One region of the Pseudoalteromonas sp. T1lg10 genome, then DNA from elsewhere that is predicted to be linked to it. Evidence: predicted binding sites of a transcription regulator. Region 1 holds the regulator's gene; the other holds the start of a gene.

What was found. The regulator sigma-54, encoded in region 1, starts transcription at its own class of promoters, with help from an activator protein. The targets are predictions, from matches to a motif close to GTTGGCACGNNNNTNGNNT.
Region 2: a site for sigma-54 is predicted at 3,599-3,617, ahead of C2M17_RS04615 (P-II family nitrogen regulator). Genes of this name have one in related genera too.

The regions. Positions count from the first base shown of each region.
Region 1 is NZ_PQBV01000018.1:73,593-89,496, reverse strand. It holds gene kdsC (3-deoxy-manno-octulosonate-8-phosphatase KdsC) at 1-247, shown strand, start outside; gene lptC (LPS export ABC transporter periplasmic protein LptC) at 244-798, shown strand; gene lptA (lipopolysaccharide transport periplasmic protein LptA) at 788-1,318, shown strand; partial or broken gene lptB (LPS export ABC transporter ATP-binding protein) at 1,315-2,041, shown strand; gene C2M17_RS06570 (RNA polymerase factor sigma-54) at 2,065-3,555, shown strand; gene hpf (ribosome hibernation promoting factor) at 3,581-3,868, shown strand; gene ptsN (PTS IIA-like nitrogen regulatory protein PtsN) at 3,870-4,316, shown strand; gene rapZ (RNase adapter RapZ) at 4,423-5,268, shown strand; gene C2M17_RS06550 (HPr family phosphocarrier protein) at 5,274-5,540, shown strand; gene mgtE (magnesium transporter) at 5,652-7,010, shown strand; gene C2M17_RS06540 (VOC family protein) at 7,070-7,486, opposite strand; gene pmbA (metalloprotease PmbA) at 7,623-8,972, opposite strand; gene yjgA (ribosome biogenesis factor YjgA) at 9,164-9,676, shown strand; gene tldD (metalloprotease TldD) at 9,739-11,178, opposite strand; gene C2M17_RS06520 (carbon-nitrogen hydrolase family protein) at 11,175-12,002, opposite strand; gene C2M17_RS06515 (YhdP family protein) at 12,002-15,850, opposite strand; gene rng (ribonuclease G) at 15,850-15,904, opposite strand, start outside.
Region 2 is NZ_PQBV01000004.1:475,331-491,234, reverse strand. It holds partial or broken gene mrcB (penicillin-binding protein 1B) at 1-1,500, opposite strand, end outside; gene C2M17_RS04625 (YqaE/Pmp3 family membrane protein) at 1,721-1,882, opposite strand; gene C2M17_RS04620 (ammonium transporter) at 1,972-3,201, opposite strand; gene C2M17_RS04615 (P-II family nitrogen regulator) at 3,213-3,551, opposite strand; gene C2M17_RS04610 (dTDP-4-dehydrorhamnose reductase family protein) at 3,950-4,834, shown strand; gene C2M17_RS04605 (S10 family peptidase) at 4,895-6,433, shown strand; gene C2M17_RS04595 (5-formyltetrahydrofolate cyclo-ligase) at 6,727-7,326, shown strand; gene rpiA (ribose-5-phosphate isomerase RpiA) at 7,376-8,029, shown strand; gene serA (phosphoglycerate dehydrogenase) at 8,043-9,272, shown strand; gene yghU (glutathione-dependent disulfide-bond oxidoreductase) at 9,347-10,186, opposite strand; gene C2M17_RS04575 (hypothetical protein) at 10,366-11,058, opposite strand; gene C2M17_RS04570 (hypothetical protein) at 11,147-12,055, opposite strand; gene radA (DNA repair protein RadA) at 12,108-13,478, opposite strand; gene serB (phosphoserine phosphatase SerB) at 13,722-14,735, opposite strand; gene C2M17_RS04555 (AhpA/YtjB family protein) at 14,824-15,447, shown strand; gene C2M17_RS04550 (TatD family hydrolase) at 15,414-15,904, opposite strand, start outside.

The DNA of each region.
Region 1 (15,904 bases):
CGAACTCAAGCAAACCCTTAGTCTGAGTGATGAGCAGGTTGCCTATATAGGTGATGATGGCCCTGACTTGCCGGTAATGGAAAAAGTAGGTTTTGCCGTGGCCGTTAATGACGCGCACCCCTTGGTAAAGCGCGTTGCCCACTACACTACTATGCTGCCAGGTGGCTTTGGTGCGGTGCGCGAACTCACCGACCTGCTGATACTGGCCAAGGGCGGCAGCCTGGGCACCGAGGGCACCAGCTCATGAATATGGCGCGGGTGCTGATATCCATCGTTTTTATTGCGCTTATGGCCTGGCTATGGGCGCCCTATTATATGCAATCGGAAAAAACGGTAAAAAGCAGCAGCGATGCCATTTCTATCCCGGATTATATTGCCACCGGACTAAGACAAAGCAGCTATAACGATCAGGGGGCGTTAAGCCACACCGTCTATGCTGAACATATGGAGCTCTTCGACGAGCTGGGTTTTACCCACTTCAAGAAGCCGGTATTTACCCTCTATAACGACGGTGAACGTTGGCGTGTAACCGCCGATGAGGCGACGCTCTACAATAATAATATTTTGATCTTGGAAACCAACGTCATCGCCACCAATTTAATACCAGGGGCAATGATCGAAAAGGTCCAAGCAGCAGCTATCCAAATAGACATTGATGCCCAACGTATGGAATCGGAACAAAGTGTTGAGCTCAGGGGGCCGGATCTACTGATCACAGGTCAGGGCTTGAAAGCGGATATCAATACAGAGATAGTGGAACTAATAAAACATACGCGAACGGTATATTATGACCAGTAAATTCAAAGCATTAATCATAGGTTTGGGGTTCGGACTAGGCGCTGTAAATGCCTGGGCAGAGCAACCAGCCACGGTGACGGAAGTACAGATCGACGCCGATAAGCAGCAGGCGCTGATCAAAGAAAACATCACCATTTTTGATAAAAATGTGCACATTGTTCATGGTCAACGAGAAATCAAGGCGGATCGCCTTGAGGCCCACCGTCGCCCTGAGTTAGGTGATAACAAGCAGCTGCTTATTGCCACCGGCAACCCGGCCATCTACAGTGAAACCATGGACGATGGTACGCAAATCACCGCTTCCGCTAAGGAAATCCGCTACGATGTAGCCACGCAAATGCTACAGATTTCCGGCACCGCCAAAATTGCCATGGCCGATCAACAGATCGTCGCCGAGACGATCAGCTATGATATAAACAAGCAGCTGATCAGTGCCGAAAAAGATAAAGATTCGAGCACCCGTGTAAGAACCACGCTCACACCGCAAAATGACGAGCAAAAAGAGAAGGGACAACCATGACCACGCTGAAGGCGCAAAAGCTGGCAAAAAGCTATAAAGGCCGTGAAGTGGTCAAGGATGTGGGCCTGGAAGTCAAAGCCGGCAGCATAGTCGGCTTGCTTGGCCCCAACGGCGCCGGTAAAACCACTACCTTCTATATGATTGTGGGTCCTGGTACCAAGCGACAAGGGTGTGATCAGCATCGATGAGCAGGATATCACCCTGCTGCCCATGCATTCACGCGCCCGTTTAGGCATAGGTTATTTGCCGCAAGAGTCTTCTATTTTCCGTAAATTAACCGTCTATCAGAACCTGATGGCTATTTTGGAAACCCGTAAGGACCTGGATAAAAGCGGCCGTGAAAGCGAGCTCGAAGGTCTGCTGGACGAATTTAATATTCAGCATATTCGTGAGTCATTAGGCATGGCCCTGTCCGGCGGCGAACGCCGTCGTGTGGAGATTGCCCGCGCCCTCGCCGCTAACCCGAAATTTATTCTGCTCGACGAACCTTTTGCTGGTGTTGACCCTATTTCGGTGCTAGATATTAAGAAAATCATTGAACACCTCCGCAACCGTGGTATTGGCGTTCTTATTACCGATCACAATGTGCGCGAAACATTAGATGTATGTGAAACTGCCTATATCGTCTCCCATGGCGAGCTAATCGCATCAGGAACTCCCCAACAGGTATTAGCAGATCAAACAGTACGCGATGTGTATTTAGGTGAGCAGTTTAGACTTTAATCACAAAAGGATTGTTAGAGTACATGAGGCAATCATTACAGCTGCGTCTAGGCCAGCAATTAACAATGACCCCACAATTGCAGCAGGCTATCCGCCTGTTGCAGCTCAGTACTTTGGATCTCCAACAAGAAATTCAAGAAGCGCTTGATGCCAACCCCTTGCTCGAAATCGAAGAAGAGCATTACGGCGATAGTGACCTGCCACGCGATAAAAATTCGGCGGCCGACAGCGATAGCGACATTCAAAGCAATAACAGCACAAGCAATCAGGACGAAGTTGAAAGCGGCGACGCCCTCAACAATGACTCGATCAGCGATGAGCTGCCCATGGATGTGTCCTGGGACGAGTACATCAGTGCCGCCCCGGTTGCATCTGGGCCCATGCCCGATGACGAGTCTATTTACCAAGGCGAAACCACAGAAACCCTGCACGATTACCTGATGTGGCAATTACGCCTCACCCCGTTTAGCGCCATAGATGAAGCCATTGCCACCGCGATTATCGAAGCCATCGACGACAACGGCTTACTTACCGTTAGCACCGAAGACTTGCTCGAAAGCATCAACCATGATGAGCTGGAAGAAGAGATTGAACTCGACGAAATAGAGGCCGTGCTTAAGCGAGTTCAAATGTTTGATCCCATTGGTATTGGCGCCCGCTCACTACAAGAGTGCTTGTTGATCCAGCTCAAGCAATTTTCGCCTCAAACCCCTTGGCTTAACGAGACGAAAGAGGTAGTTTGTAATTATATTGATTTGCTTGGTAACCGTGACTACCGCACCTTAATGAAAAAGACTAAGCTTAAAGAAGCCCAGTTGAAAGAGGTGATGACACTGATACACAGCCTGAATCCCAAACCCGCCGCGACCATAGTGCGCGAAGAGTCGGAGTATGTGATCCCGGATGTATCGGTGAAGAAGGTCAAGGGTCGCTGGAAGGTGGAATTAAACCCCGACAGCATGCCGAAGATACGTGTCAACGATCACTACGCATCCCTGGGTCGCAACTGCAAATCACAAAGTGACAGCCAATTTATTCGCTCTCACTTGCAAGAGGCAAAATGGTTTATAAAGAGCCTGGAGCAACGCAATGACACCTTACTTAAAGTAACTAATTGCATTGTTCAGCAACAACAGGCATTCTTTGAACATGGCGAAGAAGCAATGAAGCCAATGGTTCTTAACGACGTTGCAGAAATGGTGGAAATGCACGAGTCAACAATCTCTCGTGTTACCACACAAAAATACATGCACACGCCACGTGGGATCTTTGAGTTAAAGTACTTTTTCTCCAGCCATGTGAATACCGAGAATGGAGGTGAATGCTCATCCACAGCGATTAGAGCATTGATCAAAAAGCTAGTAGCCGCGGAAAATCCTGTAAAACCGTTAAGCGATAGCAAGATTACCGACATACTAGCAGAGCAAGGAATCAAAGTGGCTCGACGAACGATTGCAAAATATCGTGAATCGTTGGCCATACCACCGTCAAATCAACGTAAAAGCTTGATATAGACGTTAGACAAGAAGGAAAATGCTTATGCAATTAAATCTTACCGGTCGTCATGTAGAAATCACAGACTCTCTTCGCAACTATGTAAATAGTAAATTTGCCAAATTAGAGCGTCACTTTGACCACATTAATAATGTGCATGTTATTCTTGATATCGAGAAACTCACACAAAAAGCAGAAGCAACACTTCATGTAAACGGCGGCGAACTGTTTGCCACCGCAGAGCATCAGGATATGTACGCGGCGATCGATGGCTTAATTGACAAATTAGACCGCCAGGTAATCAAACATAAAGAGAAATTGTCTCGTCATTAAAATGAGCTTAGATTTACTTTTTTCCAAGGACTGCAGCAAGGCTGCGGTCCTTTTTAATAGCAAAAAAAGAATGTTGGAATACCTCTCTCAGGTAGCACACCAACATATCCCCCACCTCAGTGAGCAAGCTATACTGGATTCCCTTCTGGCTCGTGAAAAGCTTGGCAGCACTGGCATAGGGAAAGGGGTTGCCATTCCACACGGTCGCCTTGAAGGCATAGAGAATACCCTGGCCATTATCGTCACCAACCGTGAAGCCATCAATTTTGACGCCATCGACAATCGCCCCGTTGATATTTTTGTGGCGCTGCTTGTACCAGGCGATCAATGCGATCAACATCTCAAGACCTTGGCGAAAATTGCTGATAAACTTAAAGATAAACAATTCTGTAAGCAGCTAAGATCGGTCACCAGTGACCAGGAACTGTACCAGTTAATGGTTGCCTAAGGCGCCACACTGTAAGTTCGACTGAAAAGTTCGACTGAGAAGTGCGATTGATAAGTTCGAGTGTTTAACTTTAATGCCAGCATATGGCTCGGCAAGGGGTGGATAAATGGATTTGATTATTGTCAGTGGGCGCTCCGGTTCAGGTAAATCCGTCGCCCTGCATGTACTTGAAGATCTCGGCTACTATTGTGTCGATAATATCCCGGTCAACCTATTGCCCGCCCTGGTGCGCAGCGTTTCCGACAATTACGATAAAATTGCCGTCAGCATAGACGTTCGTAACCTTCCCAAAGAAGAACAAGAATTCAGCGATATCCTAGGTTACCTACCAGAATTTTCACAACCGACGCTGTTTTACCTCGACAGTGACGAGCAGACCCTGATCAAACGCTTTTCAGAAACCCGACGCCTGCACCCGCTGTCGATGCAAAACCTGCCTCTGGACTTGGCCATCCGCGAAGAAAAACAACTACTGGATGTGTTGATCACTCACGCCAACTTTATCATTGATACCAGTGAGTTAAGTGTTCACCAGTTGGCCGAGATGATACGAGAAAAGGTACTGGGTAAAAAAGATAAGCAACTGCTTATCACCTTTGAATCCTTCGGTTTTAAACACGGCATCCCAAAAAATGCCGACTATGTGTTCGACGCCCGCTTTTTACCTAACCCACATTGGGAGCCGGAACTTAAGCCCTTAACCGGCCTAGACCAACCGGTCAAAGACTACCTTGCCAGCCATAGCATAGTGCAAAAATTTACCTGGCAAATTCAAACCTTCGTGCAAACCTGGTTACCTCATTTAGAGCGTAATAACCGCAGCTATCTGACCATAGCCATAGGCTGTACCGGTGGCCAGCACCGCTCTGTGTATCTGGCGCAAACTTTGGGCGAGCGCTTTATGGACTCTCACCCTAACGTGAAAATCCGCCATCGCGAGCAGGAGGGCTAGACTTGATGGAAGCCACCTTTGTTATTCAAAACAAGCTGGGGTTGCACGCCCGTGCCGCCTCACAGCTGGCACAATTGGCAATGAACTTTGATGCTAAGATCACCCTGTATCAGGGTGAGAAAAGCGCCGAGGCTGACAGCGTCCTCGCCTTACTCTTGCTCGAAAGCGGCCAAGGCAAGGAAGTCAAAGTGGTGTGCGAGGGCAACGACGAAGAAGGTGCGCTGGCTGCCATTGGGCAGTTGATAGCAGAAAAGTTTCACGAACAAGAATAGCTCCCTCATTTACCTTTGGTATCTTAGTCTGAGTTAAGGTAAACTTACTAAGCGCTTGTAAGTGCTCGCTTATCGGTGCGTTTCTTCCATTTTTATCGACAAGGGAAGCCTATGCCTGAAGCCTATGAACAAGAAAATCCGCTGCAACCACTTCAAGAGATCACTGAAGCACTCAATAGCGGCCAATTTGTTCATGTACGTCGGCTTCTAGCAAAAACAGCGCCCTGTGACACCGCCCTTTTACTCGAATCATCGCCGCATAAAACCCGTTCCAAGCTTTGGGCCTTAGTCGACCCCGACGTTCAGGGTGACGTGCTCGAAGAGCTGTCTGAAGACGTGCGTCTTAGCATTATTGCGCGCATGGAGCCGGAGCACATTGCCGCGGCGACCGAGGACATGGACGACGATGATCTCGGTGAAGTACTGCGAAGCCTGCCTGAGCCCGTTTATAAAGACGTAATCGAGGCGATGGACAGCCAGGATAGAGACAGGGCAACCACGGCGCTGTCTTATCAGGAGCGCTCGGCCGGGGCCTTGATGAACACGGATACCGTGACCATACGCCCGGACGTATCCATCGATGTGGTGTTGCGTTACCTGCGCCTTAAAGGCGAATTACCCGAGGGCACGGATGAGCTCTACGTGGTCGATAAAGACAACTGCTTTTTGGGCTCACTACCACTTACCGCCTTGTTAACCAATATGCCCGATGCCATAGTGCGCGAGGTAATGGACGAGGAATGCGAAGTCATTCCCATTAGCATGGACGAGTCGGAAGTGGCACAACTGTTCGAACGTCATAACTGGATCTCAGCCCCGGTAGTGGATGATCAAGCCCATCTGCTCGGTCGTATTACCATCGATGATATCGTTGACGTTATCCGTGAAAGTGCCGAGCACAGCATGTTAAGCCTGGCCGGTCTTGATGATGAAGAAGATACCTTTGCGCCGGTTGTGAAAAGTACTAAGCGACGCTCTATCTGGCTGGGTGTAAACCTGCTTACCGCCATGTTGGCGGCCTTTGTGGCCAGCTTTTTCGAAACCACCCTGGGTATTTTACCCTTCTTAGCCGTGCTTAACGGCATAGTGCCGTCCATGGGTGGCGTTGCCGGCTCGCAGACCCTGACCCTGGTTATTCGTGGCATGGCCCTAGGCCATGTCAATGAGACCAACCAAAAGTTCCTACTGACCAAGGAGCTGGCCATCGGTGCCTTGAACGGCGTGTTGTGGGCGATACTCATAGGCAGTGCCATTGCCCTGTGGAAATGGGATATCACCATAGGTCTGGTGATTGCCTTTGCCATGTTTATGAACCTGCTGGCCGCCGGTATCGCCGGTGCGGTGGTCCCGCTTATTCTCAAGCGCATGAATATAGACCCGGCCCTGGCGGGTAATGTGGTATTGACTACGGTCACGGATATAGTCGGTATATTCGCCTTCCTCGGCACCGCGACCTGGTTCCTTATCTAGCCAAACGAGCCGTATCACAAAGACAAGGCCCAGATTTATCTGGGCTTTTTCGTATTCTCTCAAAGCTCATTATTACGCAGCTCGGGAATATCCGTCAGGTATTGCACAAACTCCACTTCAAAGCCCGCAGGGTCCATGAAGTACACATTACGACGATAGGGATTATCCATCCCGTCTTTGGCAATAGCAAAGCCCGCCTGCTGCAAGCGCTCTATCACCCCATCGATATCCTGAGTGACATAGGCGAAATGCGCCAAGCCGGGTTGATGCCCTTCCAGATCACGATTAACCCCCTCGCCGTTATCGCTCAGGGCAATGTAGTGGTAGTCATCACCAAAGTGCAGCCAGTTGCGCGGTTTACCGGACCAGGTACCTTCTCCCTTGCTGCGTACCTGCCAGTGCGGGAAGGCGGCACGATAAAAACGCAGCGACTCATTGATATCCGTGACCACTAAATTTACATGCTCTAAGTACATAGCTCTCTCCTAATTTGTTTTTCATTTTTTAACTTAGGAAAGACTTTAAAACCTCAACTTAAGTTAAGGTAAAGCGCAAAATGAAAAAAAGCGCCCATCAGGCGCTTTAAAATTATTCGAGGAATAGATGCTTGAGTTACTCGCCGGCTATCTGCATTTGCTCAATAAGCACTGAGCCTGTCAGCACACCACCGCGCGGGTCGATGTCACCACCTATGCCGACTATGGCCTTAAACATGTCTTTCAGGTTACCGGCTATGGTAATTTCACTCACCGGATACTGAATTTCGCCGTTTTCAACCCAGAATCCGGCAGCACCACGGGAGTAATCACCTGTCACTGTATTAACGCCCTGACCCATCAGCTCGGTCACCAATAAACCACGACCCATCTGCTTCAGCAGCGCCTTTAAATCCTGGTGCGTTTGTTCCACCAGCCAGTTATGAATGCCACCGGCGTGACCAGTTGCCGTCATACCCATTTTGCGGGCAGCATAGCTGGCCAGAAGATAGGTTTTTAGCTCACCGCCGTGAATAATTTCACGGTCCTGAGTTTTTACCCCTTCTGAATCAAAGGGTGACGAGGCAAAGCCTTTAAGCAAGTGCGGGCGCTCACTAATATTAACTATATCGCTGAACACCTTAGTATTTAGGCTATCAAGCAAGAAGCTGGATTTGCGATACAGGGCGCCACCACCAATGGCTCCTACCAGGTGGCCAAACAAGGAGTTAGCCACATCGGCACGGAAAATCACCGGTACCTTCATGGTGCCCAGCTTTTGGCTATTTAATCGCGCCAGGGTTTCGCTGGCCGCTTCCAGGCCCACTTCGCTGGCCGCCTTTAAACCGCTTTGTTCACGAGCTATGGTGTAGGCCGAGTCGCGTTGCATTTGCTCCCCTTCCTGACCTATCACCATGGTGCTTATGCTATGGCGGGTACGCGGGAAACCAGCCAGCATGCCATGGCTGTTACCATATACGCGCAGGCCCTGATGGCTGCTAAAACTGGCGCCATCGGAATTCACTATGCGCGGGTCGAAGTTTAGCGCCGCGTGCTCCGCTTCCTGACAAATTTCAATGCCTTGTTCCGGCGTTACCTGCCAAGGATGATAAAGGTCCAGATCCGGCGGGCTCATTTCTAACAATTCGGCATCGGCCAAACCATTGCAAGGGTCTTCCGAGGTGTATTTGGCAATTTCAATGGCCTTTTCCACCACGGAACGCAAGGCTTGTGGACTTAGGTCTGCGGTTGATGCCGAGCCCTTTTTATTACCCACATAAACACTCACACCTAAGCCACCATCTTGGTTAAATTCGATGGTCTCGACTTCGCCCAAACGGGTGCTCACCGACAAGCCGCTGGTGCTCGACATCGCCGCTTCGGCCGCCGTGGCGCCGAGCTTTTTGGCCTGCTCTAAGACTTCACTGACGGCCTCTTTTACTTCGTCGATTTGCTGGTAAATCGCCGCAGATTCGTTTTCTTGCATAATTCGTTTCGCTCTTGAATCTAATGACCCTAGCCTACCACAAAGCCTCACACTAATTTAGCGTCAGTTACGCTTTGTTGTTTGTTTCTGCCTTACAGGCGGTGCTGCCGCGATTTTATCTGTGCAATTTTCCGACCACTTACCCAAACGAATTGGTATAATAACGACAAAGTGCATTATTCGAGACCAGTATGGCCAAAAAACCGCAACCCGAAGAAGAGATTATTTACGTATCTAAAAGCGAGCTTAAGCGCGATGCCATGGAATACCATGAGCTAGGCATAGAGATTGCCAACCTGTCTAAAAAGCAACGCGAGAAGCTTCCACTTAGTCCCGACTTGGAAGCGGCGATGGACCTGGCCGATCGTTTAAAGGATAAAAAGGACGCCTACCGTCGACACTTAAACTATATTGCCAAAACCCTGCGCAGCACCACCAATGTCGAAGACATTCACCAGGCAATGGCTATAATCACCAATAAGAACAACCAGAAAGACGTGATCATCAATCATATCGAGCAAACTCGTGATGATCTTATCGCCCAGGGCGACGCCGGTCTTAATCCCTTGCTGGAGACCTACCCGCAACTGGAACGCCAACGTATGCGCCAGCTTATTCGCCAGGCGGCGAAAGAGGTTAAGCAGGAAAAACCGGGCAAGGCCTTCAAAGAGCTATTTCAGATCCTTAAAGATCTGATGCTTTAGAGCCGACCTCTTAAAACACAAAAAAGGCAGCCGTGGCTGCCTTTTTTCCTTGTTTACCTACCTTAGGCGGTACCGCCCACGGTAAGCTGATCAATTTTCAGCGACGGCTGACCCACGCCAACCGGTACACTTTGACCGTCCTTACCACACACGCCCACGCCCTTATCCAGCTCAAGGTCGTTGCCGACCATGGAGATTTGCTTCATTACCTCCGGGCCGTTACCTATCAGGGTCGCGCCCTTAATCGGCGTGGTGATCTTACCGTTTTCGATCAAATAGGCTTCGGAAGCCGAGAACACAAACTTACCCGAGGTAATGTCTACCTGACCGCCGCCGAAGTTAGGCGCATAAATGCCCTTATCGACCGAGGAGATAATATCCGCCTGTGAATGTTCACCGGCCAACATATAGGTGTTGGTCATACGCGGCATAGGCAGGTGAGCATAAGACTCACGACGACCATTGCCGGTAGGTGCCACCCCCATCAGCTTGGCGTTATGCTTATCCTGCATATAGCCCTTAAGGATACCGTTCTCAATCAGCACGTTATAACCGGCAGGCGTACCTTCATCATCGATATTTAATGAACCGCGACGATCGGCCATGGTGCCGTCATCAACAACGGTACAAAGCTCGGAGGCCACCTGTTGACCTATCTTACCGCTAAAGGCCGATGCCCCTTTACGGTTGAAGTCACCTTCCAGGCCATGACCTACCGCTTCATGCAGTAGCACGCCCGGCCAACCTGCGCCCAATACCACTGGCATGGTGCCCGCCGGAGCATCTATGGCTTCAAGGTTTACTCGCGCCATGCGCACCGCATCCTCGGCGTAGTGCATCCAGCGTGGCTTACCTTCGACCAGCTCTTTAAAGTAATGAAAATCTGTGCGACCACCGCCGCCGGCACCGCCGCGCTCACGGCGGTCGCCCTTGGTCAGCAATACGGAGCAATTCAAGCGCACCAGTGGGCGAATATCCGTAGCAAAGGTACCATCACTGGCGGCAATCAAAACCTCTTCATAAACCGCCGACATGGAGCTGACCACCTGCTCAACCTCTGGAGCCAATTGACGGATATAGTCTTCCACTTCATGCAGCAGGGCCACCTTGTCCGCGTCCTTCATGCTTTGAATGGGCTGCATGGGCTCAAACTGGCGCTTTACATCCTGCTCGCTAAAGACTTGTACCTTGCCATCCTGACCGGCATCGGCAATGCTGCGCGCGGCCATGGCGGCATTATTAATGGCCTCAAGATTGATAGCATCGGAATAGGAAAAGCCGGTTTTCTCGCCGCTGATGGCGCGCACGCCAACACCACGCTCAATGTTGTAGCTGCCTTCTTTTACCAGGCCATCTTCCAATACCCAGGACTCGTTATAGCTGGACTGGAAATACAGGTCGGCATAATCCACCTTGTGCTGGTGAATATAGGCCAGGGCTTTGGCGAGATCATCACGGTCAATATGACTCTGGGTTAAGAGATTGTGCTCTACTTGGCTCATAAAATTACTTTTCTCGCTTGGCGGTGAGCGGCCATCGGCATGCGCTCACGGCATTGATTTAATTCGTTGCTGTCGAGGGCGGCGCTTATCCACCCTTGGCCATGATCTAGCTCGGCGAGGATCTCGCCCCAGGGCGACACTATCACACTGTGACCATAGGTTTCGCGGCCATTATCATGGCTTAGCTCGGTGCCATTACGGCCATATAAACCGGCGGCCACCACATAGGCCTGGCTTTCGATGGCGCGGGCCCGCAGCAGGGTATGCCAGTGGGCACGCCCGGTGGGCACGGTAAAGGCACTGGGAACAAGCAGCACATCGGCGCCTTGTTGCACTTGCGCCCGATATAATTCACTAAAGCGCATATCATAACACACACTGAGTCCCAGCCGGGCAAAAGGCGTGTCGGCCACGACGACTTGCTCGCCAGGCTGGGTATGCTTGGACTCGCGATAATTCCCCGTGCTGTCGGCAACGGTCACATCGAAAAGGTGAATTTTATTGTACTGGGCGCGCTCGACGCCTTGGTTGTCGATAAGCAAGGAAGCGGCATAATAGCGACCGCTGGCGCTCATCACGGGCAAGGTACCGGCGGCCAGCCAAATATTTTCCTTCCGGCATAGCTGTGCCAGACGTTGACGCCAGGCTTGATGCTGCTCGGCAACGGCCAGCACCTGCTCGCTTTGTTTGGCAAAGCACAGCCAACTCTCAGGTAAGCACACCAGAGCGGGACGCTGCGGCGGCAGTTTGGCTATCAAGGCCTGTACCGCGGCAAAGTTCACTTCCGGGTCGCTTTGAGCACACACTTGCAAGGCATGAATAATCACTGTGGTTGCGGCTCCAGATCGCCCTCTTGGGGCGGTTCATTTTGCGCCGCCTGAGGTAAGGTCACCTCACGGCTCTTACGGTCAAGCTCAATCACCTCAGGATCGCTCATGGGGCCACTGATTTTAAACTTAATCTCGGAGATCACCCGCGCCGAGTGGATCACCTTGTCCAGCGCCAAGGCCGCCAAGCCCGTTACCGGGTTCACCATCCAGGCCACGATAACGGGCAGGCTGGAAGTTACCTGCGGCGCCACCGACAAATCATAATTAAGAGTCTGGTTATTCAGATCCGCATAACCTTGAATGGTTAAATCCGCCGGCACACCATCCATTTTTGTGTCCTTGGTGTAGGCAATACCGCTGGCCAGCTGCATGCTGCCTTCCATACTGTTATAGAAAAAGCCCTTGGCGAAAACATCGCGAAAATCCAGTTTCAGTTTACGCACCAGTGAGTCCAAGCTCAGCAATGAAAATACCCGGGCACCGCCGTCGCTGATCTCGCTTAAATGTCCTTCCCCTAGACGCCATTCGATATTGCCACCCAAACTGGCGATATCGAAATCATAGGGCGCTGCTCGCCAATGCAAGGCGAAATCCATGCTGGCGTTAGAGTCCTGGAGCGTTGAAGTAATATCGAATTCATCGAACAGCTCGCCGATATCATCACTGTTAAACTCTCCTTGCAGCGCCGTTTGCCCGTCTCGCCAGATACCATCGGCACGTAAGGTATGCTCGCCCTTATCGACTAGGATATTTTTAATATTAAGTTGCTGGCCATCCCCTTCAAAAGCCATGCTTACCTTATCCAGCTGGTATTGATTGAGGCGACAGTCGTCGCAGTCAAAGCGCACCGCCGGTAGACGGGCTAGCCAGCTAAGGTCTTCCTCAGGCAGCACAAGCGCTTGCTCTGCCAATGCATTTTCCAGCTCGTTCTGGGGCTTTTGTTCTGTAGGCACATTGGCTCGTAAGTAATCGGCTTGAATATGAATATCGCGCTGCTGCTCCCCCGTAGGGATATCAACACGCGCTCTTAATTCCTTGGCGTTCAGCTTTAAATCCATGGCTCCTTGCGTTGGAGTCAGAGTAAATTCCAGCTCGTTGAAGGGCACTGGGCCCAACTGCGCCTGGCCTATCTGCCCAACTACCTTATTGAATTTGGGCATTACCGAGTTGCCGTTCGCAGGGCGACTCGAAACATTGATAATATTGTCGATAACAGGTTGCCAGGCCAACACATCCGCCTTGGGCAGGTTTACCGTGACATCAAAGCCCTGCTGATTCAGGCCAAGGTTTTGCTCACCGACTATCAGGTGAGCGCTGCTCATCTGCCCACTGCCATTATCTAAGATGCCATTGAAATACAGCTGACCATCGAGTTCAGCCATAATTAAGTTAGAAATATCATCGCCTTGGATCAGCGCATTAAGGGGTAATACCTCTTGTGCCTGTTTGTTATAGGGTGCCGGTAGGCTGCTGGTGATGCCGATAAGATCGCTTTGTACATGGGCCTCATAATTAAAGCCTTGCGCACCGAATTTCAGTTGAAGCTGAGCATTCAGCGGCGTTTTCCCTTGCAACTGAGGCGCCAGCAAGCCATTTAGGTGCTGCTCTAACTTGGCACTATCCGCCTCCAGGCTCAGCTCAATATTGGTGTTATAGCTGTCACCTTCCTGCGCCCCTAACAGGCTGATGGTGAGCGGCATGCCCTGCCAAGTGGCACTGGCCTCTTTAATCTCAATGTGATCATTGGCAAAGCTCAAACGACCACGTAAGTCTTCGAGGTTTAAACCGGGCTGAGCCAGATACACAGGGTTGCCGGCAAATTCCACATCGCCCTTTGCCAGCACACCACCGTCCTTAAGGTCGATTTGCAGCTGTAACTGTCCGGCAATACTGCCCTTTGCCTGAATCACATCAAATACGGTCGCCAGTGGCTTAGCCAATGGCGTATCGGCAAAAAACGGCTGTAATTCTGGGGCGTCGACCTGCTCGTCAATATCGATAAACAGGGTATCCGCATTGAGCAAGTCTTCCAGGTAGACATGCACGCTGCTGTCCAGGCTTAAATTTAATAACTCCCCTTCCCGGCTGTAGATATCCATGCGCTGATTATCAAAGTTCAGGCTCACTCCTATCTCGTCAAGGGCTGGCCACTGGGGGGCGAAGGCGAATTTGGCGTTGTCGACCTCGGCCTTAACAACAAAGCGGCCCTGATTTTCTGTGTAGGGAAACTCGGCAATCGGCCCCTGCATCAGCACCTGAGCAAAGCGCATGTCACCGCCCTTAATGGCGCCATTGAGGTAGTCGATCAAATTTTTGTGCATATAGGGCACGGGAAAATAAGCCCCGGCGCTGGCGGCGCTGCCACCGCTGATCTCAGCATAGAGGTCAAGATTAGGCTGAGCCTCTAGGTGCAAGGCAAATTCGCTCACCAGTTGCAGGTCGTCATTGTTTAAGCGCACATTATCGCTTTCAATCGACCAATAATCGCCATGGTTATAAAAGGCAATTTCCGCCACCAGTTGTTGATAGGCCAGCGGCTGACTAAAGGTGTCGCCGGTAAGCAGGTGATTATCACTCCCCTGTACGCTTAGCAGGCCTTTTTCATTGGTAATATGCGCTGTGGCACTGAGGTCTTGCGCCCCAGGAATACCATAAATGCCGGACCAGCCGAGATGCTCGGCGGCAAACCATAAGCGCCATTTATCGGCGTTTTGCCAATGGAAATAACCTTCATTGATAAAGCCTTGCGGCTGAATGGAAAGCAAGCCTTGTAGGGCCTCGCCCTTGGCCAAACGAGCAAAGGTGGAGACCATGGAGATATCCAAATCCTGCACCCAGACCTGTTGCTCATCGCTAAACAAGGCATCGAAAATCAGCGGTGACCATTGGAACTGCTCGTCGCTAAGCTGCAGTCCGGATGTACGCACTCGCCAGCCCTTGGCTTGCGGGTGAATTCGTACCATGCCTTGCTGCAATTCAAGGTATTCATCCTGCTCGCCATTACGCCAGGATAACTTGCTCGGATGGGTTAACAGCTGCACATCGGTCAGGCGCCCACCGGCAAAATGCAACCAAGACTCAATGTTTAAATCCGACTGCAGCTCTTTAAGTTCGGGGTGCAGATAGTCGTTTAACCAGCCGGAAACATCCAGACCTTGAGCCTGCACATAAAGATCCCCATACACCCCGGCCAGGGTTTCACCGGATAGCTTAAGCCGTGCTTCCAAAGAGTTCTGTTCAATGCCGGGCAGGCTTACCTGCCCCTCGGCATAATGCCCGTCGATGCGGTTTTCCCACACCAAATTTTCTAACAAGATTCTATGATTACGATTATCCAGGCTGATGATATTAAGCTCGCTCTCCTCTATGGCAAAATGCCCTGAGGCGCCGAGGAAGAGGCTCTCGATCAGCGCTTGCTGCTGTGAGTTATTATTGCTTTGCTGATTGGCAAACAGTTGCCGAGCGTCAATTTTGGCCTTAAAGCCATTAAGCACAAAATAGTTAGAGCGTAACTGTCTGTGCAGCAGGGATTGCCACAAATTGATATGGAGGCGGGTTTGCGCCACGCTGACGCTGATGGGGGCTTGGGCGTTATCGGCAAAGCCCACTTCGTTAACCACCAGGGCCGGGCCATTGCCCTGCCAACTGGCACTAAGCGAACCTATGGAGATATCGGCGTTAAGCTGCTCGCCAAGAAACTGCTCGACCTCGACACGGTAATCGTTGGCATAAGGCAAGCTGTATTTTAGCAGCGACACAAGCACGGCCAACAGCACTAAAATTATGGCGCTGAGTTGCCAAATTTTTGTGACGCAAAAAAAGCAAACCGACCTGGCGTTCACTACATCATCACCACATCGAACTGCTCTTGGCTATACAGGTTTTCGGTTTGAATA
Region 2 (15,904 bases), on a different contig from region 1:
ATCATGCAGCAAGGTACCAAGATTATAACTGGGCACCTGCAAGGCGCTCAGATACACGGCCGGCTTCACCAAGGAACCAATATTACGCTTGGTATCCAGCACCCGGTTAAAGCCGGAATAACGCATATCACGACCGGCAACCAGAGCCGAGACCCCACCCACCTGACGATTCACCGAAAGCATGGCTGCTTCAAGTTGCTCGGTTTTCGGGCGCTTCTCTAAATAAGGCAAGGACTGGGCGATGGCATCTTCCATGGCTTCCTGCTTTTGCAGGTCCAGGTAAGTAAAGACCCGCACTCCGGCATCCAGGGTTTCCTTGTCGGTGAGCAATTCCTTCAACTGGCGATTAACCAGCTCTAAATAACCCGGATAGGTTTTGTCTATATCCCGGCGCATGGGCGCAACATCCAGCGGACGATTAAGGGCATTACGATATTCTGTGGTGCTGATAAGGCCATCTTCCGCCATCAGCCTGAGTACCAGATCGCGACGTTCCATGGTGCGCTCTTCATAGCGGCGCGGGTTGTAATAAGATGGCCCTTTAACCAAGGCCACCAGCAGGGCTATCTGGTCAAACTCCAGCTCGTCGATGGGCTTAGAGAAATAAAACTCCGCCGCCAGACCCATGCCATGTACACCCTTGGTATATGACTGTCCTAAATAAACCTCGTTTAAGTAGGCTTCAAGGATCTCGTCCTTGGTATAACGATAATCAAGAATAAGGGCTATCAAGGCCTCGTTGATTTTGCGCACCAGTGAGCGTTCACGAGTAAGGTAGAAATTTTTTGCCAGCTGTTGGGTCAGGGTGCTGCCACCTTGCACCGTGCGGCCGGCGCGAATATTGGCGTAAAGAGCACGCATAATGGACCATAAGGACACCCCATGGTGCTTATAGAAGTTGCGGTCTTCAACCACCAGTAAGGTGTCTTTTAGCAAGTCTGGGAATTTATCGAGCGGCACAAATTCGCGGTCCTGAGTTTCGTCATTACCGATACGGGCTATTTGCACCGGCTCCAAACGAGCACTCTCAAGACGTTGACCTATATTGTTTTTGACGCTGGCAACCTTGTTGCCGCTAAAGCGCAGCTCAATAATACGGGCCTCTTCATTGACGTCGGCAAACTCGAAGGCACGACGATAAATACGCAAGCGGGTTTTGCTTTGCTCATATTGGCCGGTGTGATTGAGCTTGGTTACCTGGGTATAGTTAAGGCGCTTAAGCTCCCATTCCACCTCGTCCATGGACAGGTATTGCCCCGGGTAAAAGGTCATGGCGCGGGCATATACCTGAGCCGGCAACTGCCATTTATTGCCCTCGAACTGTCGCGTTACCTTGGCATCAAGGTAAATCATATACAGGGCCACGCTGATAACAGTGACCAGGGCGATTTTCCAGGCTAAGGAAAATAACCGCTTACCCAGGCGCCTCATTTTTGACGGAGGTGCGGCCTTAGGTTTTCTCTTCGGTTGTTTCTTTGTCGGTGTCTTTTTTGTCGCCATAGGATTGAAAATGCGTGGCTTGAATGAAAAATTGGTGGAAGCTTAACATACTCATGAACAAAATTAATTGCCCAAGAGTATGCCAAGACAGGGTGCAGGTTAAGGCTAACTAGGGCTAGCTTAACTGGTACTGACTTTTGTTAGCTTATCAAAATCAGAATATATCTGACTCAGAGGCAGGCAGAGCTGTGTGCTTGGCTGTCTGCTCAGTTAGATGGGCTTAGCGGGTTGATACCCATAGGGCATGAATAACCGCAGGCAAAAAGAATAGGAAGCACAGAATAATATTGATAATTAAGTGCTTACCGGCACCTGCCTTTAGAAATACGGCAACGGGCGGCAAAAAGATTGAAAGTATGATCAGTAGTAATTTATTGTCCATGATTGGAACCTTTTAAAGGGCCTGAAAATGGAATTATAGTCATAAAAAACGGCGAGATAAACTCGCCGCTGTAAGTAATAACTAGCTGATTAACTTGAACGTACCGATACAAACTCGGGATAGGCATCGATACCGCAATCATGTTGATCCATGCCACTGAGCTCTTCTTCCTCACTCACGCGGATCCCCACCGTACTTTTTAAAATTCCCCATACCAGAGAGGATGCGACAAAGACAAAGCCAAAGATACATAAGATACCGATAAACTGAGTCGTGTAACTGGCCTCACTATTAGACAGAGGCACCAGCATCAGGCCAAGCGCTCCGCACACGCCGTGCACCGAAATAGCCCCCACGGGATCGTCGATATGCATCTTATCCAAAACCACAATGCTGAAGACCACCACCATGCCACCTATGGCACCAAGCAAGAGCGCCAACAAGGGTGATGGCGAGGCCGGATCCGCGGTGATCACCACCAAACCCGCCAGTGCACCATTGAGCACCATGGTCAAATCTGCCTTGCCCCAGTAGGTTTTACATACCAGTAGGGAAGCAATGGCACCGGCCGCCGCAGCAGCATTGGTGTTAAGCATGATTTTGCCCACCGCGGTAGCATTTTCCGCATCACTGATAAGCAGTTGCGAGCCACCGTTAAAACCAAACCAGCCCATCCATAGGATAAAGGTACCCAGGGTCGCAAGCGGCAGGTTAGAACCGGGAATCGGATAGATTTCACCATGCTTGCCGTATTTGCCACGACGCGCCCCCAGCAGCAAGACCCCAGCCAAGGCTGCAGCGGCACCGGCGCCATGCACTATGCCCGAACCGGCAAAGTCGACAAAACCCATGGCCGACAGAAAACCGCCGCCCCAGGTCCAGTAGCCCTCAATGGGATATAGCAGGCCGGTCATGACCACACAAAAGATCAAAAAAGCCCAGAGTTTCATGCGCTCGGCTACGGCGCCGGAGACAATGGACATGGCCGTAGCCACAAAAACCACTTGGAAGAAGAAATCAGACTCCAGCGCATGATCGGCGTCACTGGCCTGAGTGCCAATCAAGGAGCCAAAGCTGGGCACAAAACCGCCCTCGCTGTTACCCACATACATGATGTTGTAACCAACCAGCAAAAACATGGTACAGGCAATGGCATAAAGGGCGACGTTCTTGGTCAGGATCTCTGTGGTGTTCTTCGAACGCACCAAGCCGGCTTCCAGCATGGCAAAGCCCGCCGCCATCCACATAACCAGCACGCCGGAGATCAAAAAGTAAAAGGTGTTCAATGAGAATTGTAATTCAACTATGGTGTTTTCCATGACTGCGCCCCCTAAATCGCTTCTTCATCAAGCTCACCCGTTCGGATGCGCACGATTTGCTCAAGATCGAAAACAAATATCTTGCCGTCGCCTATTTTGCCGCTGTTGGCAACCCGGGTGATTAGCTCTACTACTCGCTCCACATTGTCGCTACGCGTGGCAATCTCGATTTTAATTTTGGGAATAAAGTCCACCCTGTACTCGGCACCTCGGTAGAGTTCGGTATGCCCGCGCTGGCGGCCAAAACCCTTAACATCCACTACCGTCATTCCCTCTATTCCCAGCTCTGCTAACGCTTCTCGCACTTCATCGAGCTTAAATGGCTTGATGATGGCACTGATCATTTTCATATGGCCCCCTCGTAGGCAATTCGGTTTATTATTCTTCCTCCAGATAAAATCAATCTTTGTGCCAAAATATTTTCTCTTTAATTAACAAAAAGATAACTTTTAATGCGCACAAAAAACGCACCAACTTGGTGCGTCAAAAGGGGGTTTTTGCCAAAGCTGTGCAAGGCACAAGGCCACAGCCCGTTTACTATGAAGCAATGAGAATAAGCATAGCTGCTTTTCCAGCCTCAAACGCCGGCAGCAACACACCATAGGCTTGAGCGCCGCCAACCGCGAGTCAGCTTAACTAGTTAACTTTCAACGTAAACATACGCATTTTGAGACCATAATGGACACTTTGACTTTACCCTTCACCACAGTTAGGCTGCCGCTTTCCCCTGCCGTTAGAGAGCAAAGTTATGGCTAAAATCATCGTCTCCGGTGCCACTGGGCTGCTGGGCCGCGCCCTTTTTACGCACCTAACCCCCACTCATCAGGTGACAGGCTTGGGTTTTTCCCGCGCACAGGCACCCATAGTCAAAGTAGATCTGTTTGATAAAGAGGCCATCAGCACCTTGTTCGCAACGCATCAACCGGACTTTTTTATTCACAGCGCCGCCGAGCGCAATCCGGACAAATTCGATAATGACCCCGAGCAAAGCATCCAATTTAACTGCGCGGTCACCGAGCATATTGCCAAGTGCTGTGAGCAGTTCACTTGTAAGCTGATTTTTATTAGCACCGATTATGTCTTCGATGGCCGCAACCCGCCCTATGCTGAGGACGCCGAGGTAAACCCGTTAAATCTTTACGGCCAATCCAAGGCGCGCAGCGAAGCCTTATTGCAAGCGCACTACCCGAGCGCGGCCATTGTTCGCATTCCCGTACTCTACGGTGAAGTTGGTTATCTCGGTGAGTCGGCGGTAACCGTCATTGCCGAGCAACTGCAAAACGGCGTCACCCACTTCGATAATGAATGTCAGCGCTTTCCCACCGACACCGCAGATATCGCCAATGCCTTGGCTGGTGCCATAACCACCTTGGGCTCTGAGCTAGAAGGGATCTATCACCTCAGTGCCCAGGAGCGCTTAACCAAGCTGGATATGGCCAAAGCCATGGCGCCGCTTTTGGACCTGGACGCAAGCGCCTTGAGCCCAGCCCCTGTAGCAGCCGCTAACAATGCCGCCTCGCGCCCCTTGAATTGCGCCCTTAAAGACACGCGACTTGTCTTACATGGAATTGAAATAAACAACGATTTTGCTAAGCGCATCGCAGAGGTGCTAACGCCCCACTTATCGCAATAACTTGTAGTTTCCAATGCAAGCTCCTTTAATGGAGCGAAAAGAAAAACCAAAAGGTAAATCATGTTTGCAACCCATCTAAAAGCCGTGGCCCTGTCTTTGGCCGTGGTGATCGCTCCATCGGCGCTGGCCGAGGTAGACCAACATAATGCCGCGGCCCATGGTCGCCAAATCGATATCGACAGCAAGGTCATTACCGAGCATAAGGCCCGCATTAACGGCGAGCGCATTTCTTATAGTGCCGAAACCGGCACTCAGCCGGTGTGGAATGATAACGGCGATGCAGTCGCCACCTTGCACTATACCTACTACAAGCGCGGCGGTGTGGATGACGATACCAAGCGCCCGCTGTTGATTTCATTTAACGGCGGCCCGGGCTCTGCCTCGGTCTGGATGCACCTAGCCTACACCGGCCCCAAGGTGCTAAAAATCGACGATGAAGGTTACCCGGTACAGCCTTATGGCGTAAAAGAGAACCCTTACTCGGTACTGGATGTGGCGGATATCCTTTATGTGAATCCGGTGAATACAGGTTATTCACGTGTGCTGGCCGGTGCCGATGGCAAACTGCCTAGTCGCGATCAGCAAAAAGACATGTTCTTTGGCGTTAATGCCGATATTAAATACTTGGCCGAATGGTTAAATACCTTTGTCAGTCGCCACAATCGCTGGCGCTCACCTAAGTTTTTAATCGGTGAAAGCTATGGCACCACCCGCGTTGCCGGTCTGGCGCTGGCGCTGCAAAACAGTCAGTGGATGTACCTTAACGGCGTAGTCCTGGTTTCACCTACCGAGATTGGTATTAAGCGTGAAGGCCCGGTAGAAGCGGCCAACCGCCTGCCCTACTTTGCCGCTACCGCCTGGTATCACAAGGCGTTGGACGCCGAGCTGCAAGCCCTTGACCTGGATGAGCTATTGCCTCAGGTTGAAGACTTTACCGTCAACGAATTGATCCCCGCCATAGCTAAAGGCGGCTTTATCGGCGCCGAAGAAAAGCAGCGTATTGTCGCGCAAATGGCGCGCTATGCCGGTGTATCGCCGACTTACGTGGAAAACAACAACCTGGATATTCCTACCTCGTCGTTCTGGAAAGAGTTGCTGCGCAGCCAGGGTAAAACAGTGGGCCGTCTGGACTCACGCTACCTGGGCATAGACAAGCGCAACGCCGGCGACCGTCCGGACTACTGGGCCGAGCTAACCTCCTGGTTGCATTCCTTTACCCCGGCCATCAACTACTATCTGCGTGAAGAGCTAAATTATAAAACCGACGTTAAATACAATATGTTTGGCTCGGTTCACCCTTGGGATCGCAGCAACAACAACACGGGTGAAAACCTGCGTTTGGCCATGGCGCAAAACCCGTATCTGAATGTGCTAGTTCAAGCCGGTTACTTCGACGGTGCCACCAACTATTTCGATGCCAAATACACCATGTGGCAACTGGATCCAAGCGGCAAGATGAAAGAGCGCCTGAGCTTTAAAGGCTACCGCAGCGGCCATATGATGTATCTGCGTCGCGCCGACTTAGAAAGCTCCAACAACGACCTGCGCGACTTTATTCTCAATGCCCTACCGGCAGAAGGGGAAGCGGCCAAGTACTAAGCATTTAGGAGCTGCTAAACCGCAACTGCGCCGCGCTTTTTAGTGCGGCGTTTTTTATGCCTTATGGGCGCCTACCGCTAGGTTTTTTCTTTTTAAATAAAAGGATTTATACTCAAGCCTAAGTGTGATCGAGTCGCCAACAGCACTGCCAATGATGGCCATGGGATAGATGAGTGAACAATATCGCCATTCGTTATTAATAATTATCCTGGTACTGATCACTGTGTTTCTAGCCATACCAGGTGTGAGCTATTCCTTATCTCAAACTGTTTAAATTTTAATATAAGAGCCCTATGCAATTTGACGAGCAACGTGTTGACATTCGAAAGCGAATGCGAAATTTACGCAAAAAGCTTACTCCAGAAGAACAAAAAAGTGCCGCGAACGCGCTTAAAATTAATATTTCTCAAGTCATAAAAGACCCTAAAAGCGCTCGAGTAGGCACCTATTTAAGCAATGATGGCGAACCCAATCTAGACCCCGTATTTCAATGGCTATGGCAAAATAAAGCGACCCCATTTCTACCCATTCTCCACCCCTTTACCGGGGTGCATTTGCTCTTTCAGAGATATGAAGAAAATTCACCCATGAGCACTAACCGCTATGGTATCTTGGAGCCCGAGTTGAATTGCAGTCATGTAAGCCCCGTTGCGGCGTTGGATTTTATCCTAACCCCCTTGGTGGCTTTTGATAGCCAGGGTAATCGCTTAGGCATGGGTGGCGGATATTACGACCGCACCTTTGCCCAGATACCACCGGATGCGCCCCATCGCCCCAAATTAATCGGCGTGGCGCACCAATGTCAGCACCTAGATACGCTGCCGGTGGCCAGTTGGGATGTGCCATTAGATTACATTGTCACCCCAGAGCGAATTTATTGCCCTCACGGGTAGTGGTACAATAGTCCGCAACCTTAGCTATTAACTCATTTGCGAGCACAACATGACTCAAGACGAAATGAAAAAGGCGGCCGCCTGGGCCGCACTCGATTATGTAAAGAAAGACACCATTGTTGGTGTGGGCACCGGTTCAACGGTTAATCACTTTATTGATGCCCTGGCAACAATGAAAGACGATATCCGCGGTGCGGTATCTAGTTCGCAAGCTTCGACCGAACGCCTAAAGGCTCTGGGTATCGAAGTATTTGAATTAAATGATGTTGATAGCCTGGACATTTATGTTGATGGTGCCGATGAAATCAATGGCGCTAACGAAATGATCAAGGGCGGTGGCGCCGCGTTAACCCGCGAAAAAATTGTTGCCGCCGTGGCTAAAGAATTTATTTGTATCGTCGATAGCAGCAAATTGGTCGACACTCTGGGCGATTTTCCACTGCCCGTTGAAGTGATCCCCATGGCCCGCAGCTATGTGGCCCGCGAAATTGTAAAACTTGGCGGTGACCCTGTTTATCGACAAGGCGTAGTGACAGATAACGGCAATGTAATTTTAGATGTGCACAACCTGCAGATCACAGATGCCAAGTCACTGGAACAAACTTTAAATCAGGTTGTTGGTGTGGTTACCAACGGCCTATTCGCTCACCGCGGCGCCGACACAGTGATCATCGGCACGCCGGAGGGCCCAACTACACGTTAGAGGAGTGAGGAACATGAGTAAGGTATCGTTAGCAAAAGATAAAATTAAGATTCTCTTGCTGGAAGGTGTACACCAAAGCGCAATTGAAACACTCAAGCGCAACGGCTACAGCAATATCGACTATGTCAAAACATCGTTACCTGAAAATGAGCTCATCGAGCGTATCAGCGATGCCCACATTGTGGGTATTCGCTCACGCACGCAAATCACCGAAGCGGTACTGGACGCGGCACAAAAGCTGATTGCCGTGGGCTGCTTCTGCATCGGCACCAACCAGGTGGATTTAAGCGCTGCCAAACAACGCGGTATCGCTGTATTTAACGCGCCTTTCTCCAACACCCGCTCGGTTGCCGAACTGGTATTGGGTGAAATCCTACTGTTATTACGCGGCATTCCTTTACGCAACGCCATGGCCCACCGCGGTCAGTGGTTAAAAACCGCCGAAGGCTCATTCGAAGCCCGTGGTAAAACCTTAGGTATTATAGGTTATGGCCATATCGGTACCCAGCTTGGCATCATGGCCGAAAACATAGGTATGACGGTGCAGTACTATGATATCGAAGACAAGCTATCTTTGGGTAATGCCCAGCAGATCCAAAACCTGACCCAGCTATTGCAAAGCTCGGATGTGGTCAGCCTGCACGTACCGGAAACACCGCAAACAAAAAACCTCATCGGCACCGCCGAGCTGGCAGTGATGAAAAAAGGCAGCATACTGATTAACGCCTCGCGCGGCACTGTAGTGGATATTGATGCCCTGGCCGAAGCTCTGGAAGATAAAAGCCTCTCTGGCGCCGCCATCGATGTATTCCCGGTGGAGCCAAAATCAAATGACGAAGAGTTTATCTCGCCGCTACGCCAATTCGATAATGTGATTTTGACTCCGCATGTGGGTGGCTCAACTCAGGAAGCGCAGGAAAGCATTGGTGTTGAGGTAGCTGGCAAGCTGGCCAAGTACTCGGATAACGGTTCAAGCATGACGGCTGTCAACTTCCCTGAGGTAGCCCTGCCGGAGCTGGCTAACCGCAGCCGTCTGCTCCATATTCACCAAAACCGCCCGGGTGTGCTAACGCAGATTAACCAAGCCTTTGCCCAGCACGGTATCAACATCGCCGCTCAGTACCTGCAAACGGACGAAAGCATAGGCTATGTAGTTATCGATGTAGACAGCGACCACTCGGAGGTGGCGCTAAAAGAACTGAGTGCCGTAGACGGCACCATTCGCGCCCGTATCTTGCACTAAGCTATCAACAGCAGTGCTCTGATATGAAAAAGCACAGCCTAGGCTGTGCTTTTTTGTGCCTGTAGATTTATTAATTAGTCCAAGTCGGCGGCGCTGTGGCGCTCGCGCAATTGCTCACCTTCGTCGCCCCAAGTACGATTAACGCGTCGACCGCGCTGTACCGCCGGACGTTGTTCAATTTTCTTCGCCCATGCAAGTAAATGACGATATTCATGCACGGATAAAAACTCGGCAGCATCGTACGCCTTGCCCAGCACTAGAGCACCATACCAGGGCCAAATAGCCATGTCGGCAATGGAGTATTCATCCCCGGCCATGTATTCGTTTTGTGCCAAGTGCTTATCTAGCACATCCAACTGCCGCTTGGTTTCCATGGCGAAACGGTTAATGGGGTACTCCATGGGCTCCGGCGCATAAGCATAGAAGTGACCAAAACCACCTCCCACATAAGGAGCACTGCCCATTTGCCAAAACAGCCAGTTCATGCACTCGGTTTTAGCCTGCGCATCTTGGGGAATAAAAGAAGAAAACTTCTCTGCCAAATACAGCAAAATAGAGCCCGATTCAAAGACCCGGGTCGCCGGTGAGGTGCTGGTGTCTAACAAGGCGGGGATTTTTGAATTTGGGTTGATGGCCACAAAATCAGAGCCAAACTGCGAGCCTTCGCTAATTTCAATCAAGAATGCATCATACTCCGCATCGCTGATCCCCTTGGCCAGCAGCTCTTCAAACATAATGGTTACTTTTTGGCCGTTGGGAGTGGCCAATGAATAAAGCTGAAACGGATGTTGCCCGCGCGGCAAATGCTGTTCAAAGGTTGCGCCGGATGTTGGTTTATTCAGACTGGCCCATTTGCCGCCATTTTCACTATCAAACTGCCAGACCTTAGGCGGAGTATAGGGTGTTGTGCTCATGAATGCTCCTTTGCATAATTTTGCGCCACTGAGTTACTAGACCTATGGTCGAAATAAAATATTACAAGGGATAACGCTCTAAAGGTAAGTCAAAGCCAATGCATAGCAATAAGTTAGCTGGTGTGTTTAACACGCGCCAAATAGGGAATAGGCTTATTAGCTTCTTATTAAAGCGCTAGTTAGGTGCTGAACTTTTCAAGATAAGGAGCATCATTCATGTAATCTGAGATGGCACTGCTAAGATTCAAATGTAGGCCTGACTTTCTGGCTGTACTATATGTCTCCATAGAATGAAGATGGCTTTGAATTGCGTCACTTTGAAATTGCACATAGTGGATGGCTTGCTTGAGTATTAGCGCTATATCCTGCTCAGAGGGTGTCATTCCTGGGCATTGCTTGCTAAATTGCTCATCTATTTCTTTTAAGGCAAATCTCATCCAAGACCCTGGAGATGTATACTCGGTAAAATTTTCCCAAGCTAAACCTCTGGCAATGAGTGCGGCCGAGCTTTTCCTTACCTTTGACTTATATGGCCGATTGATCAGATAAAAGACCCTTTCTTCTATTGCACATAAGTCCTTATCGCCCACCAGCATGGCTTGCACCCAGCTTTCACAAACAGCAGCCGAGGCCCATAAGGGATGAGAGCTATTGCGCGCGCCACTCTCAAAAGCCTGGTGTCTTAAGTCTTGATATGTATTGGCAAGATCAAGCAACATCACTTTACTTTCTTTGTCTGTCAGAGCGCTTGCTAGGAGCACTTTAGGCACAAGTCGAGCCAACATTTGGCTGATAGCAATTCTTGCCGATTTCTTGAAGAGGCCATCCGTTGCTTTTTCAATTTTCACTATTTCTTCTAAGTTAGAATTCATAACTATCCAAGCGCAGAGTGCTAGCCAAAAAATTTCCCACAAAAAAGCCGGGGCTGAATCCGGCTTTTCCTAAACAAACCCTAAAAGGTTATTTACCCGAGGCCTTTAAATTAAAATACTTGGCCAACTCTTCTGGGTGACCCATCAAGGTCATCATCTGCTCATTGACCTGGGCCACGGTTGTGCCCTCGGGTAAAGACACGGAAACCTTAAACTGCTCTGTGCCTTCGATAAAACCCAATGCCGCATCACGCAAAGTTTGCGGCGCTGGCGACATGCTTAGATGCTGCTGCGCCTGTTGCTGAAACTGCTCGTAGGTCAGGCCCTGCTCGGCAATCACCCTTTGTATCAGGTCCTTAAGTTTGCCGTTATTGTCCAGCTTAAAGCTAAAGCTTTTCGGCACCAACTCGGTCATGGCCGTCATCAACTGGCTTTGGAGCGCCAGTTGCTGTTGCAAATTACCCTGCCCGTTTTGTTCTAGCTCTTCAAATTGCTGGCGCAGAGCCATCAGCGACTGAGAGTTGGTCATGGCAAAGCTGAACTCAACATCGGCGAGCTTGCCGGCATTGATCACGGTCTTAGTGTCGGCATCACCGTTATCGGCGCTGTAATTAAATTCGCTGACCACATTGATACGCTCGCCGTCGAGCTCCTGCATCTCCACCACCACAGGACCCATAAAGGTCATGTTATTTATGGCCATGCGAGTATTATCGCTCGCCTGCATCGGATTGAAACCCGCTAACTCTATGCTGTCGATATCAGCAAATTGCACACCATCAGGCCCTTTAACCGCGACCCTATTAAGCTCCAGGCTTTGGTTGAAGAGGTTGCTACTTATTTCCTTATAGCGCACATCCAGGCCGGTTTGGGCCTGTAGCTGCAATAAGTAGTCGTCGACGTCTTTGCGGGCTTCTTTACTGACATAATAATTAGCGTAGCTATAACCGCCAAATGCCATGGCCCCGAGGGCGGCAACAATAAGTAGTCTCTTCATACTAAGTTCCTTTGGAGCTGTCCACGCTCCGAGTTAAATTAAGGGCACAACCCTAAAATAATGCTTCGAGAGCCTCGCTGAGGCTGGCAACCGCCTGCACCTGCATGCCCTCTATCGGCTCTTTCGGTTTATTATCTACCGGCACTATGGCCCGTTTAAAGCCGTGTTTGGCGGCCTCGCGTAAACGCTCCTGACCGCTGGGTACGGGACGAATTTCACCGCCTAGGCCGACCTCGCCAAACACCACCAATTCACGCTCCAAGCTGTAGTTCTTAAAGCTGGAAACCAGCGCCACAATTAATGCTAAATCGGCACTGGTTTCTGATACCTTAACGCCGCCAACCACATTGACGAAAACGTCTTGATCCGCCACCTGCAGGCCACCATGGCGGTGCAGCACAGCCAAGAGCATGGCCAAACGGTTTTGCTCTAAGCCCACGGTCACGCGACGGGGGTTAGCCAACTGAGAATAGTCCACCAGCGCCTGCACTTCCACCAACAGCGGACGCGTCCCTTCCCAGATCACCATGACCAAGGAGCCCGGCGTCTGCTCCTGGGAACGATTTAAAAAAATGGCAGAGGGGTTTTTTACCTCACGCAGCCCCTGACCCGTCATGGCAAACACACCCAGCTCATTGACCGCACCAAAACGGTTTTTATTGCCACGCAGGGTACGAAAACGGCTGTCGCTGCTGCCCTCGAGCAAGATAGAACAATCGATACAGTGCTCGAGCACCTTAGGACCTGCCAGAGAACCGTCTTTGGTCACATGACCCACCATAAGTATGGCAATCTGGTTTTGTTTGGCAAAACGGGTGAGGTAAGCGGCGCTTTCACGTACCTGAGAAACACTGCCTGGGGCCGATTGAATATCGGCCATATGCATCACCTGAATGGAGTCGATAACCATGATGCTGGGTTTTTCACGCAGCGCCAGCTGGCAAATGGTTTCCACATTGGTTTCCGCTAGGGTTTGCATCTTATCGGTAGGCAGGCCCAAACGTTTGGCGCGCATGGCCACCTGCTGCAGCGACTCCTCGCCGGTGACATACAAGGTTTTCATGTTCTCGGCCAGGCCACACATGGTTTGCAGCAAGATGGTACTTTTACCGGCACCCGGCTCACCACCGATCAAAATGGCGCTACCCGGCACCACGCCTCCCCCGAGCACCCTATCAAACTCGATAAAGCCGGTGGAGAAGCGCGGCAGGCTTTCTAAGTTAACTTCGTCCAGGGTTTGAATTTTGGCTTCTACCTGGCCGGCATAGCCGCTGGTAGCGCTGCTGCGGCCAGTGTTTTTAACCGAGGGCACGCGAAATTCGGTCACCGTGTTCCAGGCCTTACATTCACTGCACTGGCCTTGCCAGCGCGCGAACTCGGCACCACACTCGTTACATACAAAGGCTGTTTTCTTTTTTACCATAGTGAGGGCATAACTTTTACTTGGGTTGTGTTTAAACCTTGCGCTTAAACTTGCGTAATTAAAGAGTAAACAATAATTTGACTGTCAGTATAACGGTTTTTCACCTCTGGGTAATGGTTTAATAAGGGCGCAAGGGGAATGGGCGTCCTGCCATAAACGAGCTGATACCGCGCCTGGTGCAGGTGTATATAGGCGCCCACCAAGTCTGGTCGAGCACCCTATTAAGTGGTTACAAAGTATTGGTTAACGTGCCGGAATAGTTAAAAAATAAAGCAGTTGTGCCAGGCTGCCAGCGGTGATCGCCGCAGGGGCCTCGGCCACCACCTTGGCCTTACCATGCACCGCCACGCCTAAGCCGGCCTGATGCAGCATCGGCAGATCATTGGCACCATCGCCTATGGCCAGAGTTTGTGCTTTTGCCAGGCCCAGCTCATCGCGATAGGCACACAGAAAGCGTGCCTTTTCCTCGGCATCGACGATTTTCCCACTCACAGTGCCCACTAAGACCTGACCATCATCATCCAACTCATTGGCATGAATACGGTCCAGATCTAACAACCTTTGCACCTGAGCGGCGAAGGGCACAAAGCCCCCAGAAGCTATGGCCAGATGCCAATTATGTTGTTTCAAAACCTCACAGACCTGCTCTATGCCGGGCATAAGCGGTAACTGGCTTTGTAGTTCGGCCACCAGGTCTAACGGGATCCCCGTTAACTTAGCGACCCGCTGGCGCAGGCTGGCGCTAAATTCAAGTTTTCCGGCCATGGCCTGTGCGGTCACCGCCGCCACTTCTTCATAAACGCCACCTAGGCGGGCGATTTCATCGATACATTCAATGGTAATGGCGGTGGAGTCCATATCCATCACCAGTAATCCGGGCTCGCTCAGCTTAGGCGGATTAACCAGTGCCGCGCATTGCACGCCATTGTCGGCGCTATATTGCTTAAGTTGCTGCGCCAATTCCGGCATCCCGCCATGCACGACAAAGACAAAGGCCGGAGGCAAATCACTGTCCGCTTCAAAGCGGCAAACGGCGCTGACTTGACCCGACCATTGTTGTAATTGTTGTATTAAATTAGCCACTTGCATACCCAGTTGAAAACCGAATAGCAGTACATAAGTTGGGGGTTGAGGCGCGTTTTCTGCCACCAAAGACGGATGGTCGATGTCATACCAAAGGTTTAAACTTAGCTGATTACTTAAGGACAGATCGTCTTGCTGTGCTAAAGTGGAAAAGGCAATATTAGGCTGTGACATCAAAGGCTCCCAGGCGAAATGTAGTCGTGATACGGCATTGCCAATTTAATCACCGATAACCACGAAAGTCAGTAACCACATGAGTGATATGAAAAATAAACAAGTAAAAAATCCGGTGCGCAGCTCGCGATGGCAACGTCTTAGACGCTTGATCTTTGCCGCGCTGTGTTTTGTGTTACTGACCTGGATGGCCTTTAACACCAGCTTTCAGGGTCACCATATGCTTTACCAGCAAGGCTATCACAGTGCCAAAAGCCTGTCGCAACAGCTGGCGCTGACCGCAGCTGTGCCGTTGGAGCAAAACAACAAGCCTCGCCTGGGTGAGCTGGCCAATCAACTCAGCAGCGATGCGGTGATCCAAAGCGCGGTTATTTACGATATACATGGCACGGCTCAGGCACACAGCGAGGCCTACAGTCCCTATCAATCTGACTTGGGGATCACTCAGGCTACACCGGGGATCAGCAAGCTTACACAACCCATAGTGGTGCCCATCACCTCGCCACAAGACAACAAACCCATAGGTTTTGCCCGGGTCAACTACCTGCCGCAAACAGCTATAGACACCAGCCACCGCTATATTCATGAAGTGGGTCGCCAGGTGCTGCTGATGCTGTTTATTTGCTGCATCTTTACCTGGCAACTTGGGCGCGGTCTAAAGCGCTGGCAGTTAAAGCGCTACTTTCGCACAAAAGCCAAGCAGTTTAGATAAAGCTGCTCGCTTAAGGCCTCATAGTCCTGCCGTTGCAACAGCGCGGCCAGGGCTAAAAATACACTAGGTATGCGCTCTGGGGTATTTCTTTGCCCCTGATAACCACACAAGGGCATGCTGGGCGCATCGGTTTCGAGTAGCAGATGCTCGACGCCTACATGGCGCAAAGCTTGCTGAGTTTTTTGTGCTCTGGGATAGGTGATGGTGCCCCCCACCCCGAGTTTAAATCCGGCCTTGATGTAACTTTGGGCCACCTGCAGTGAGCCGGAAAACGCATGGATCACACCACCGAATTTGGGCGGGCAGCGCTTAAAGCTGGCAGCGATTAGGTCGTGACTTTGCCTGTGGTGGACAATCAACGGCAGCTCAAATTCATTGGCCAAAGCGATTTGCGCCTCAAATAGGCTTTGCTGTTTCTCTAGCTCACCGATACTTCTATCCAGACCACATTCACCAA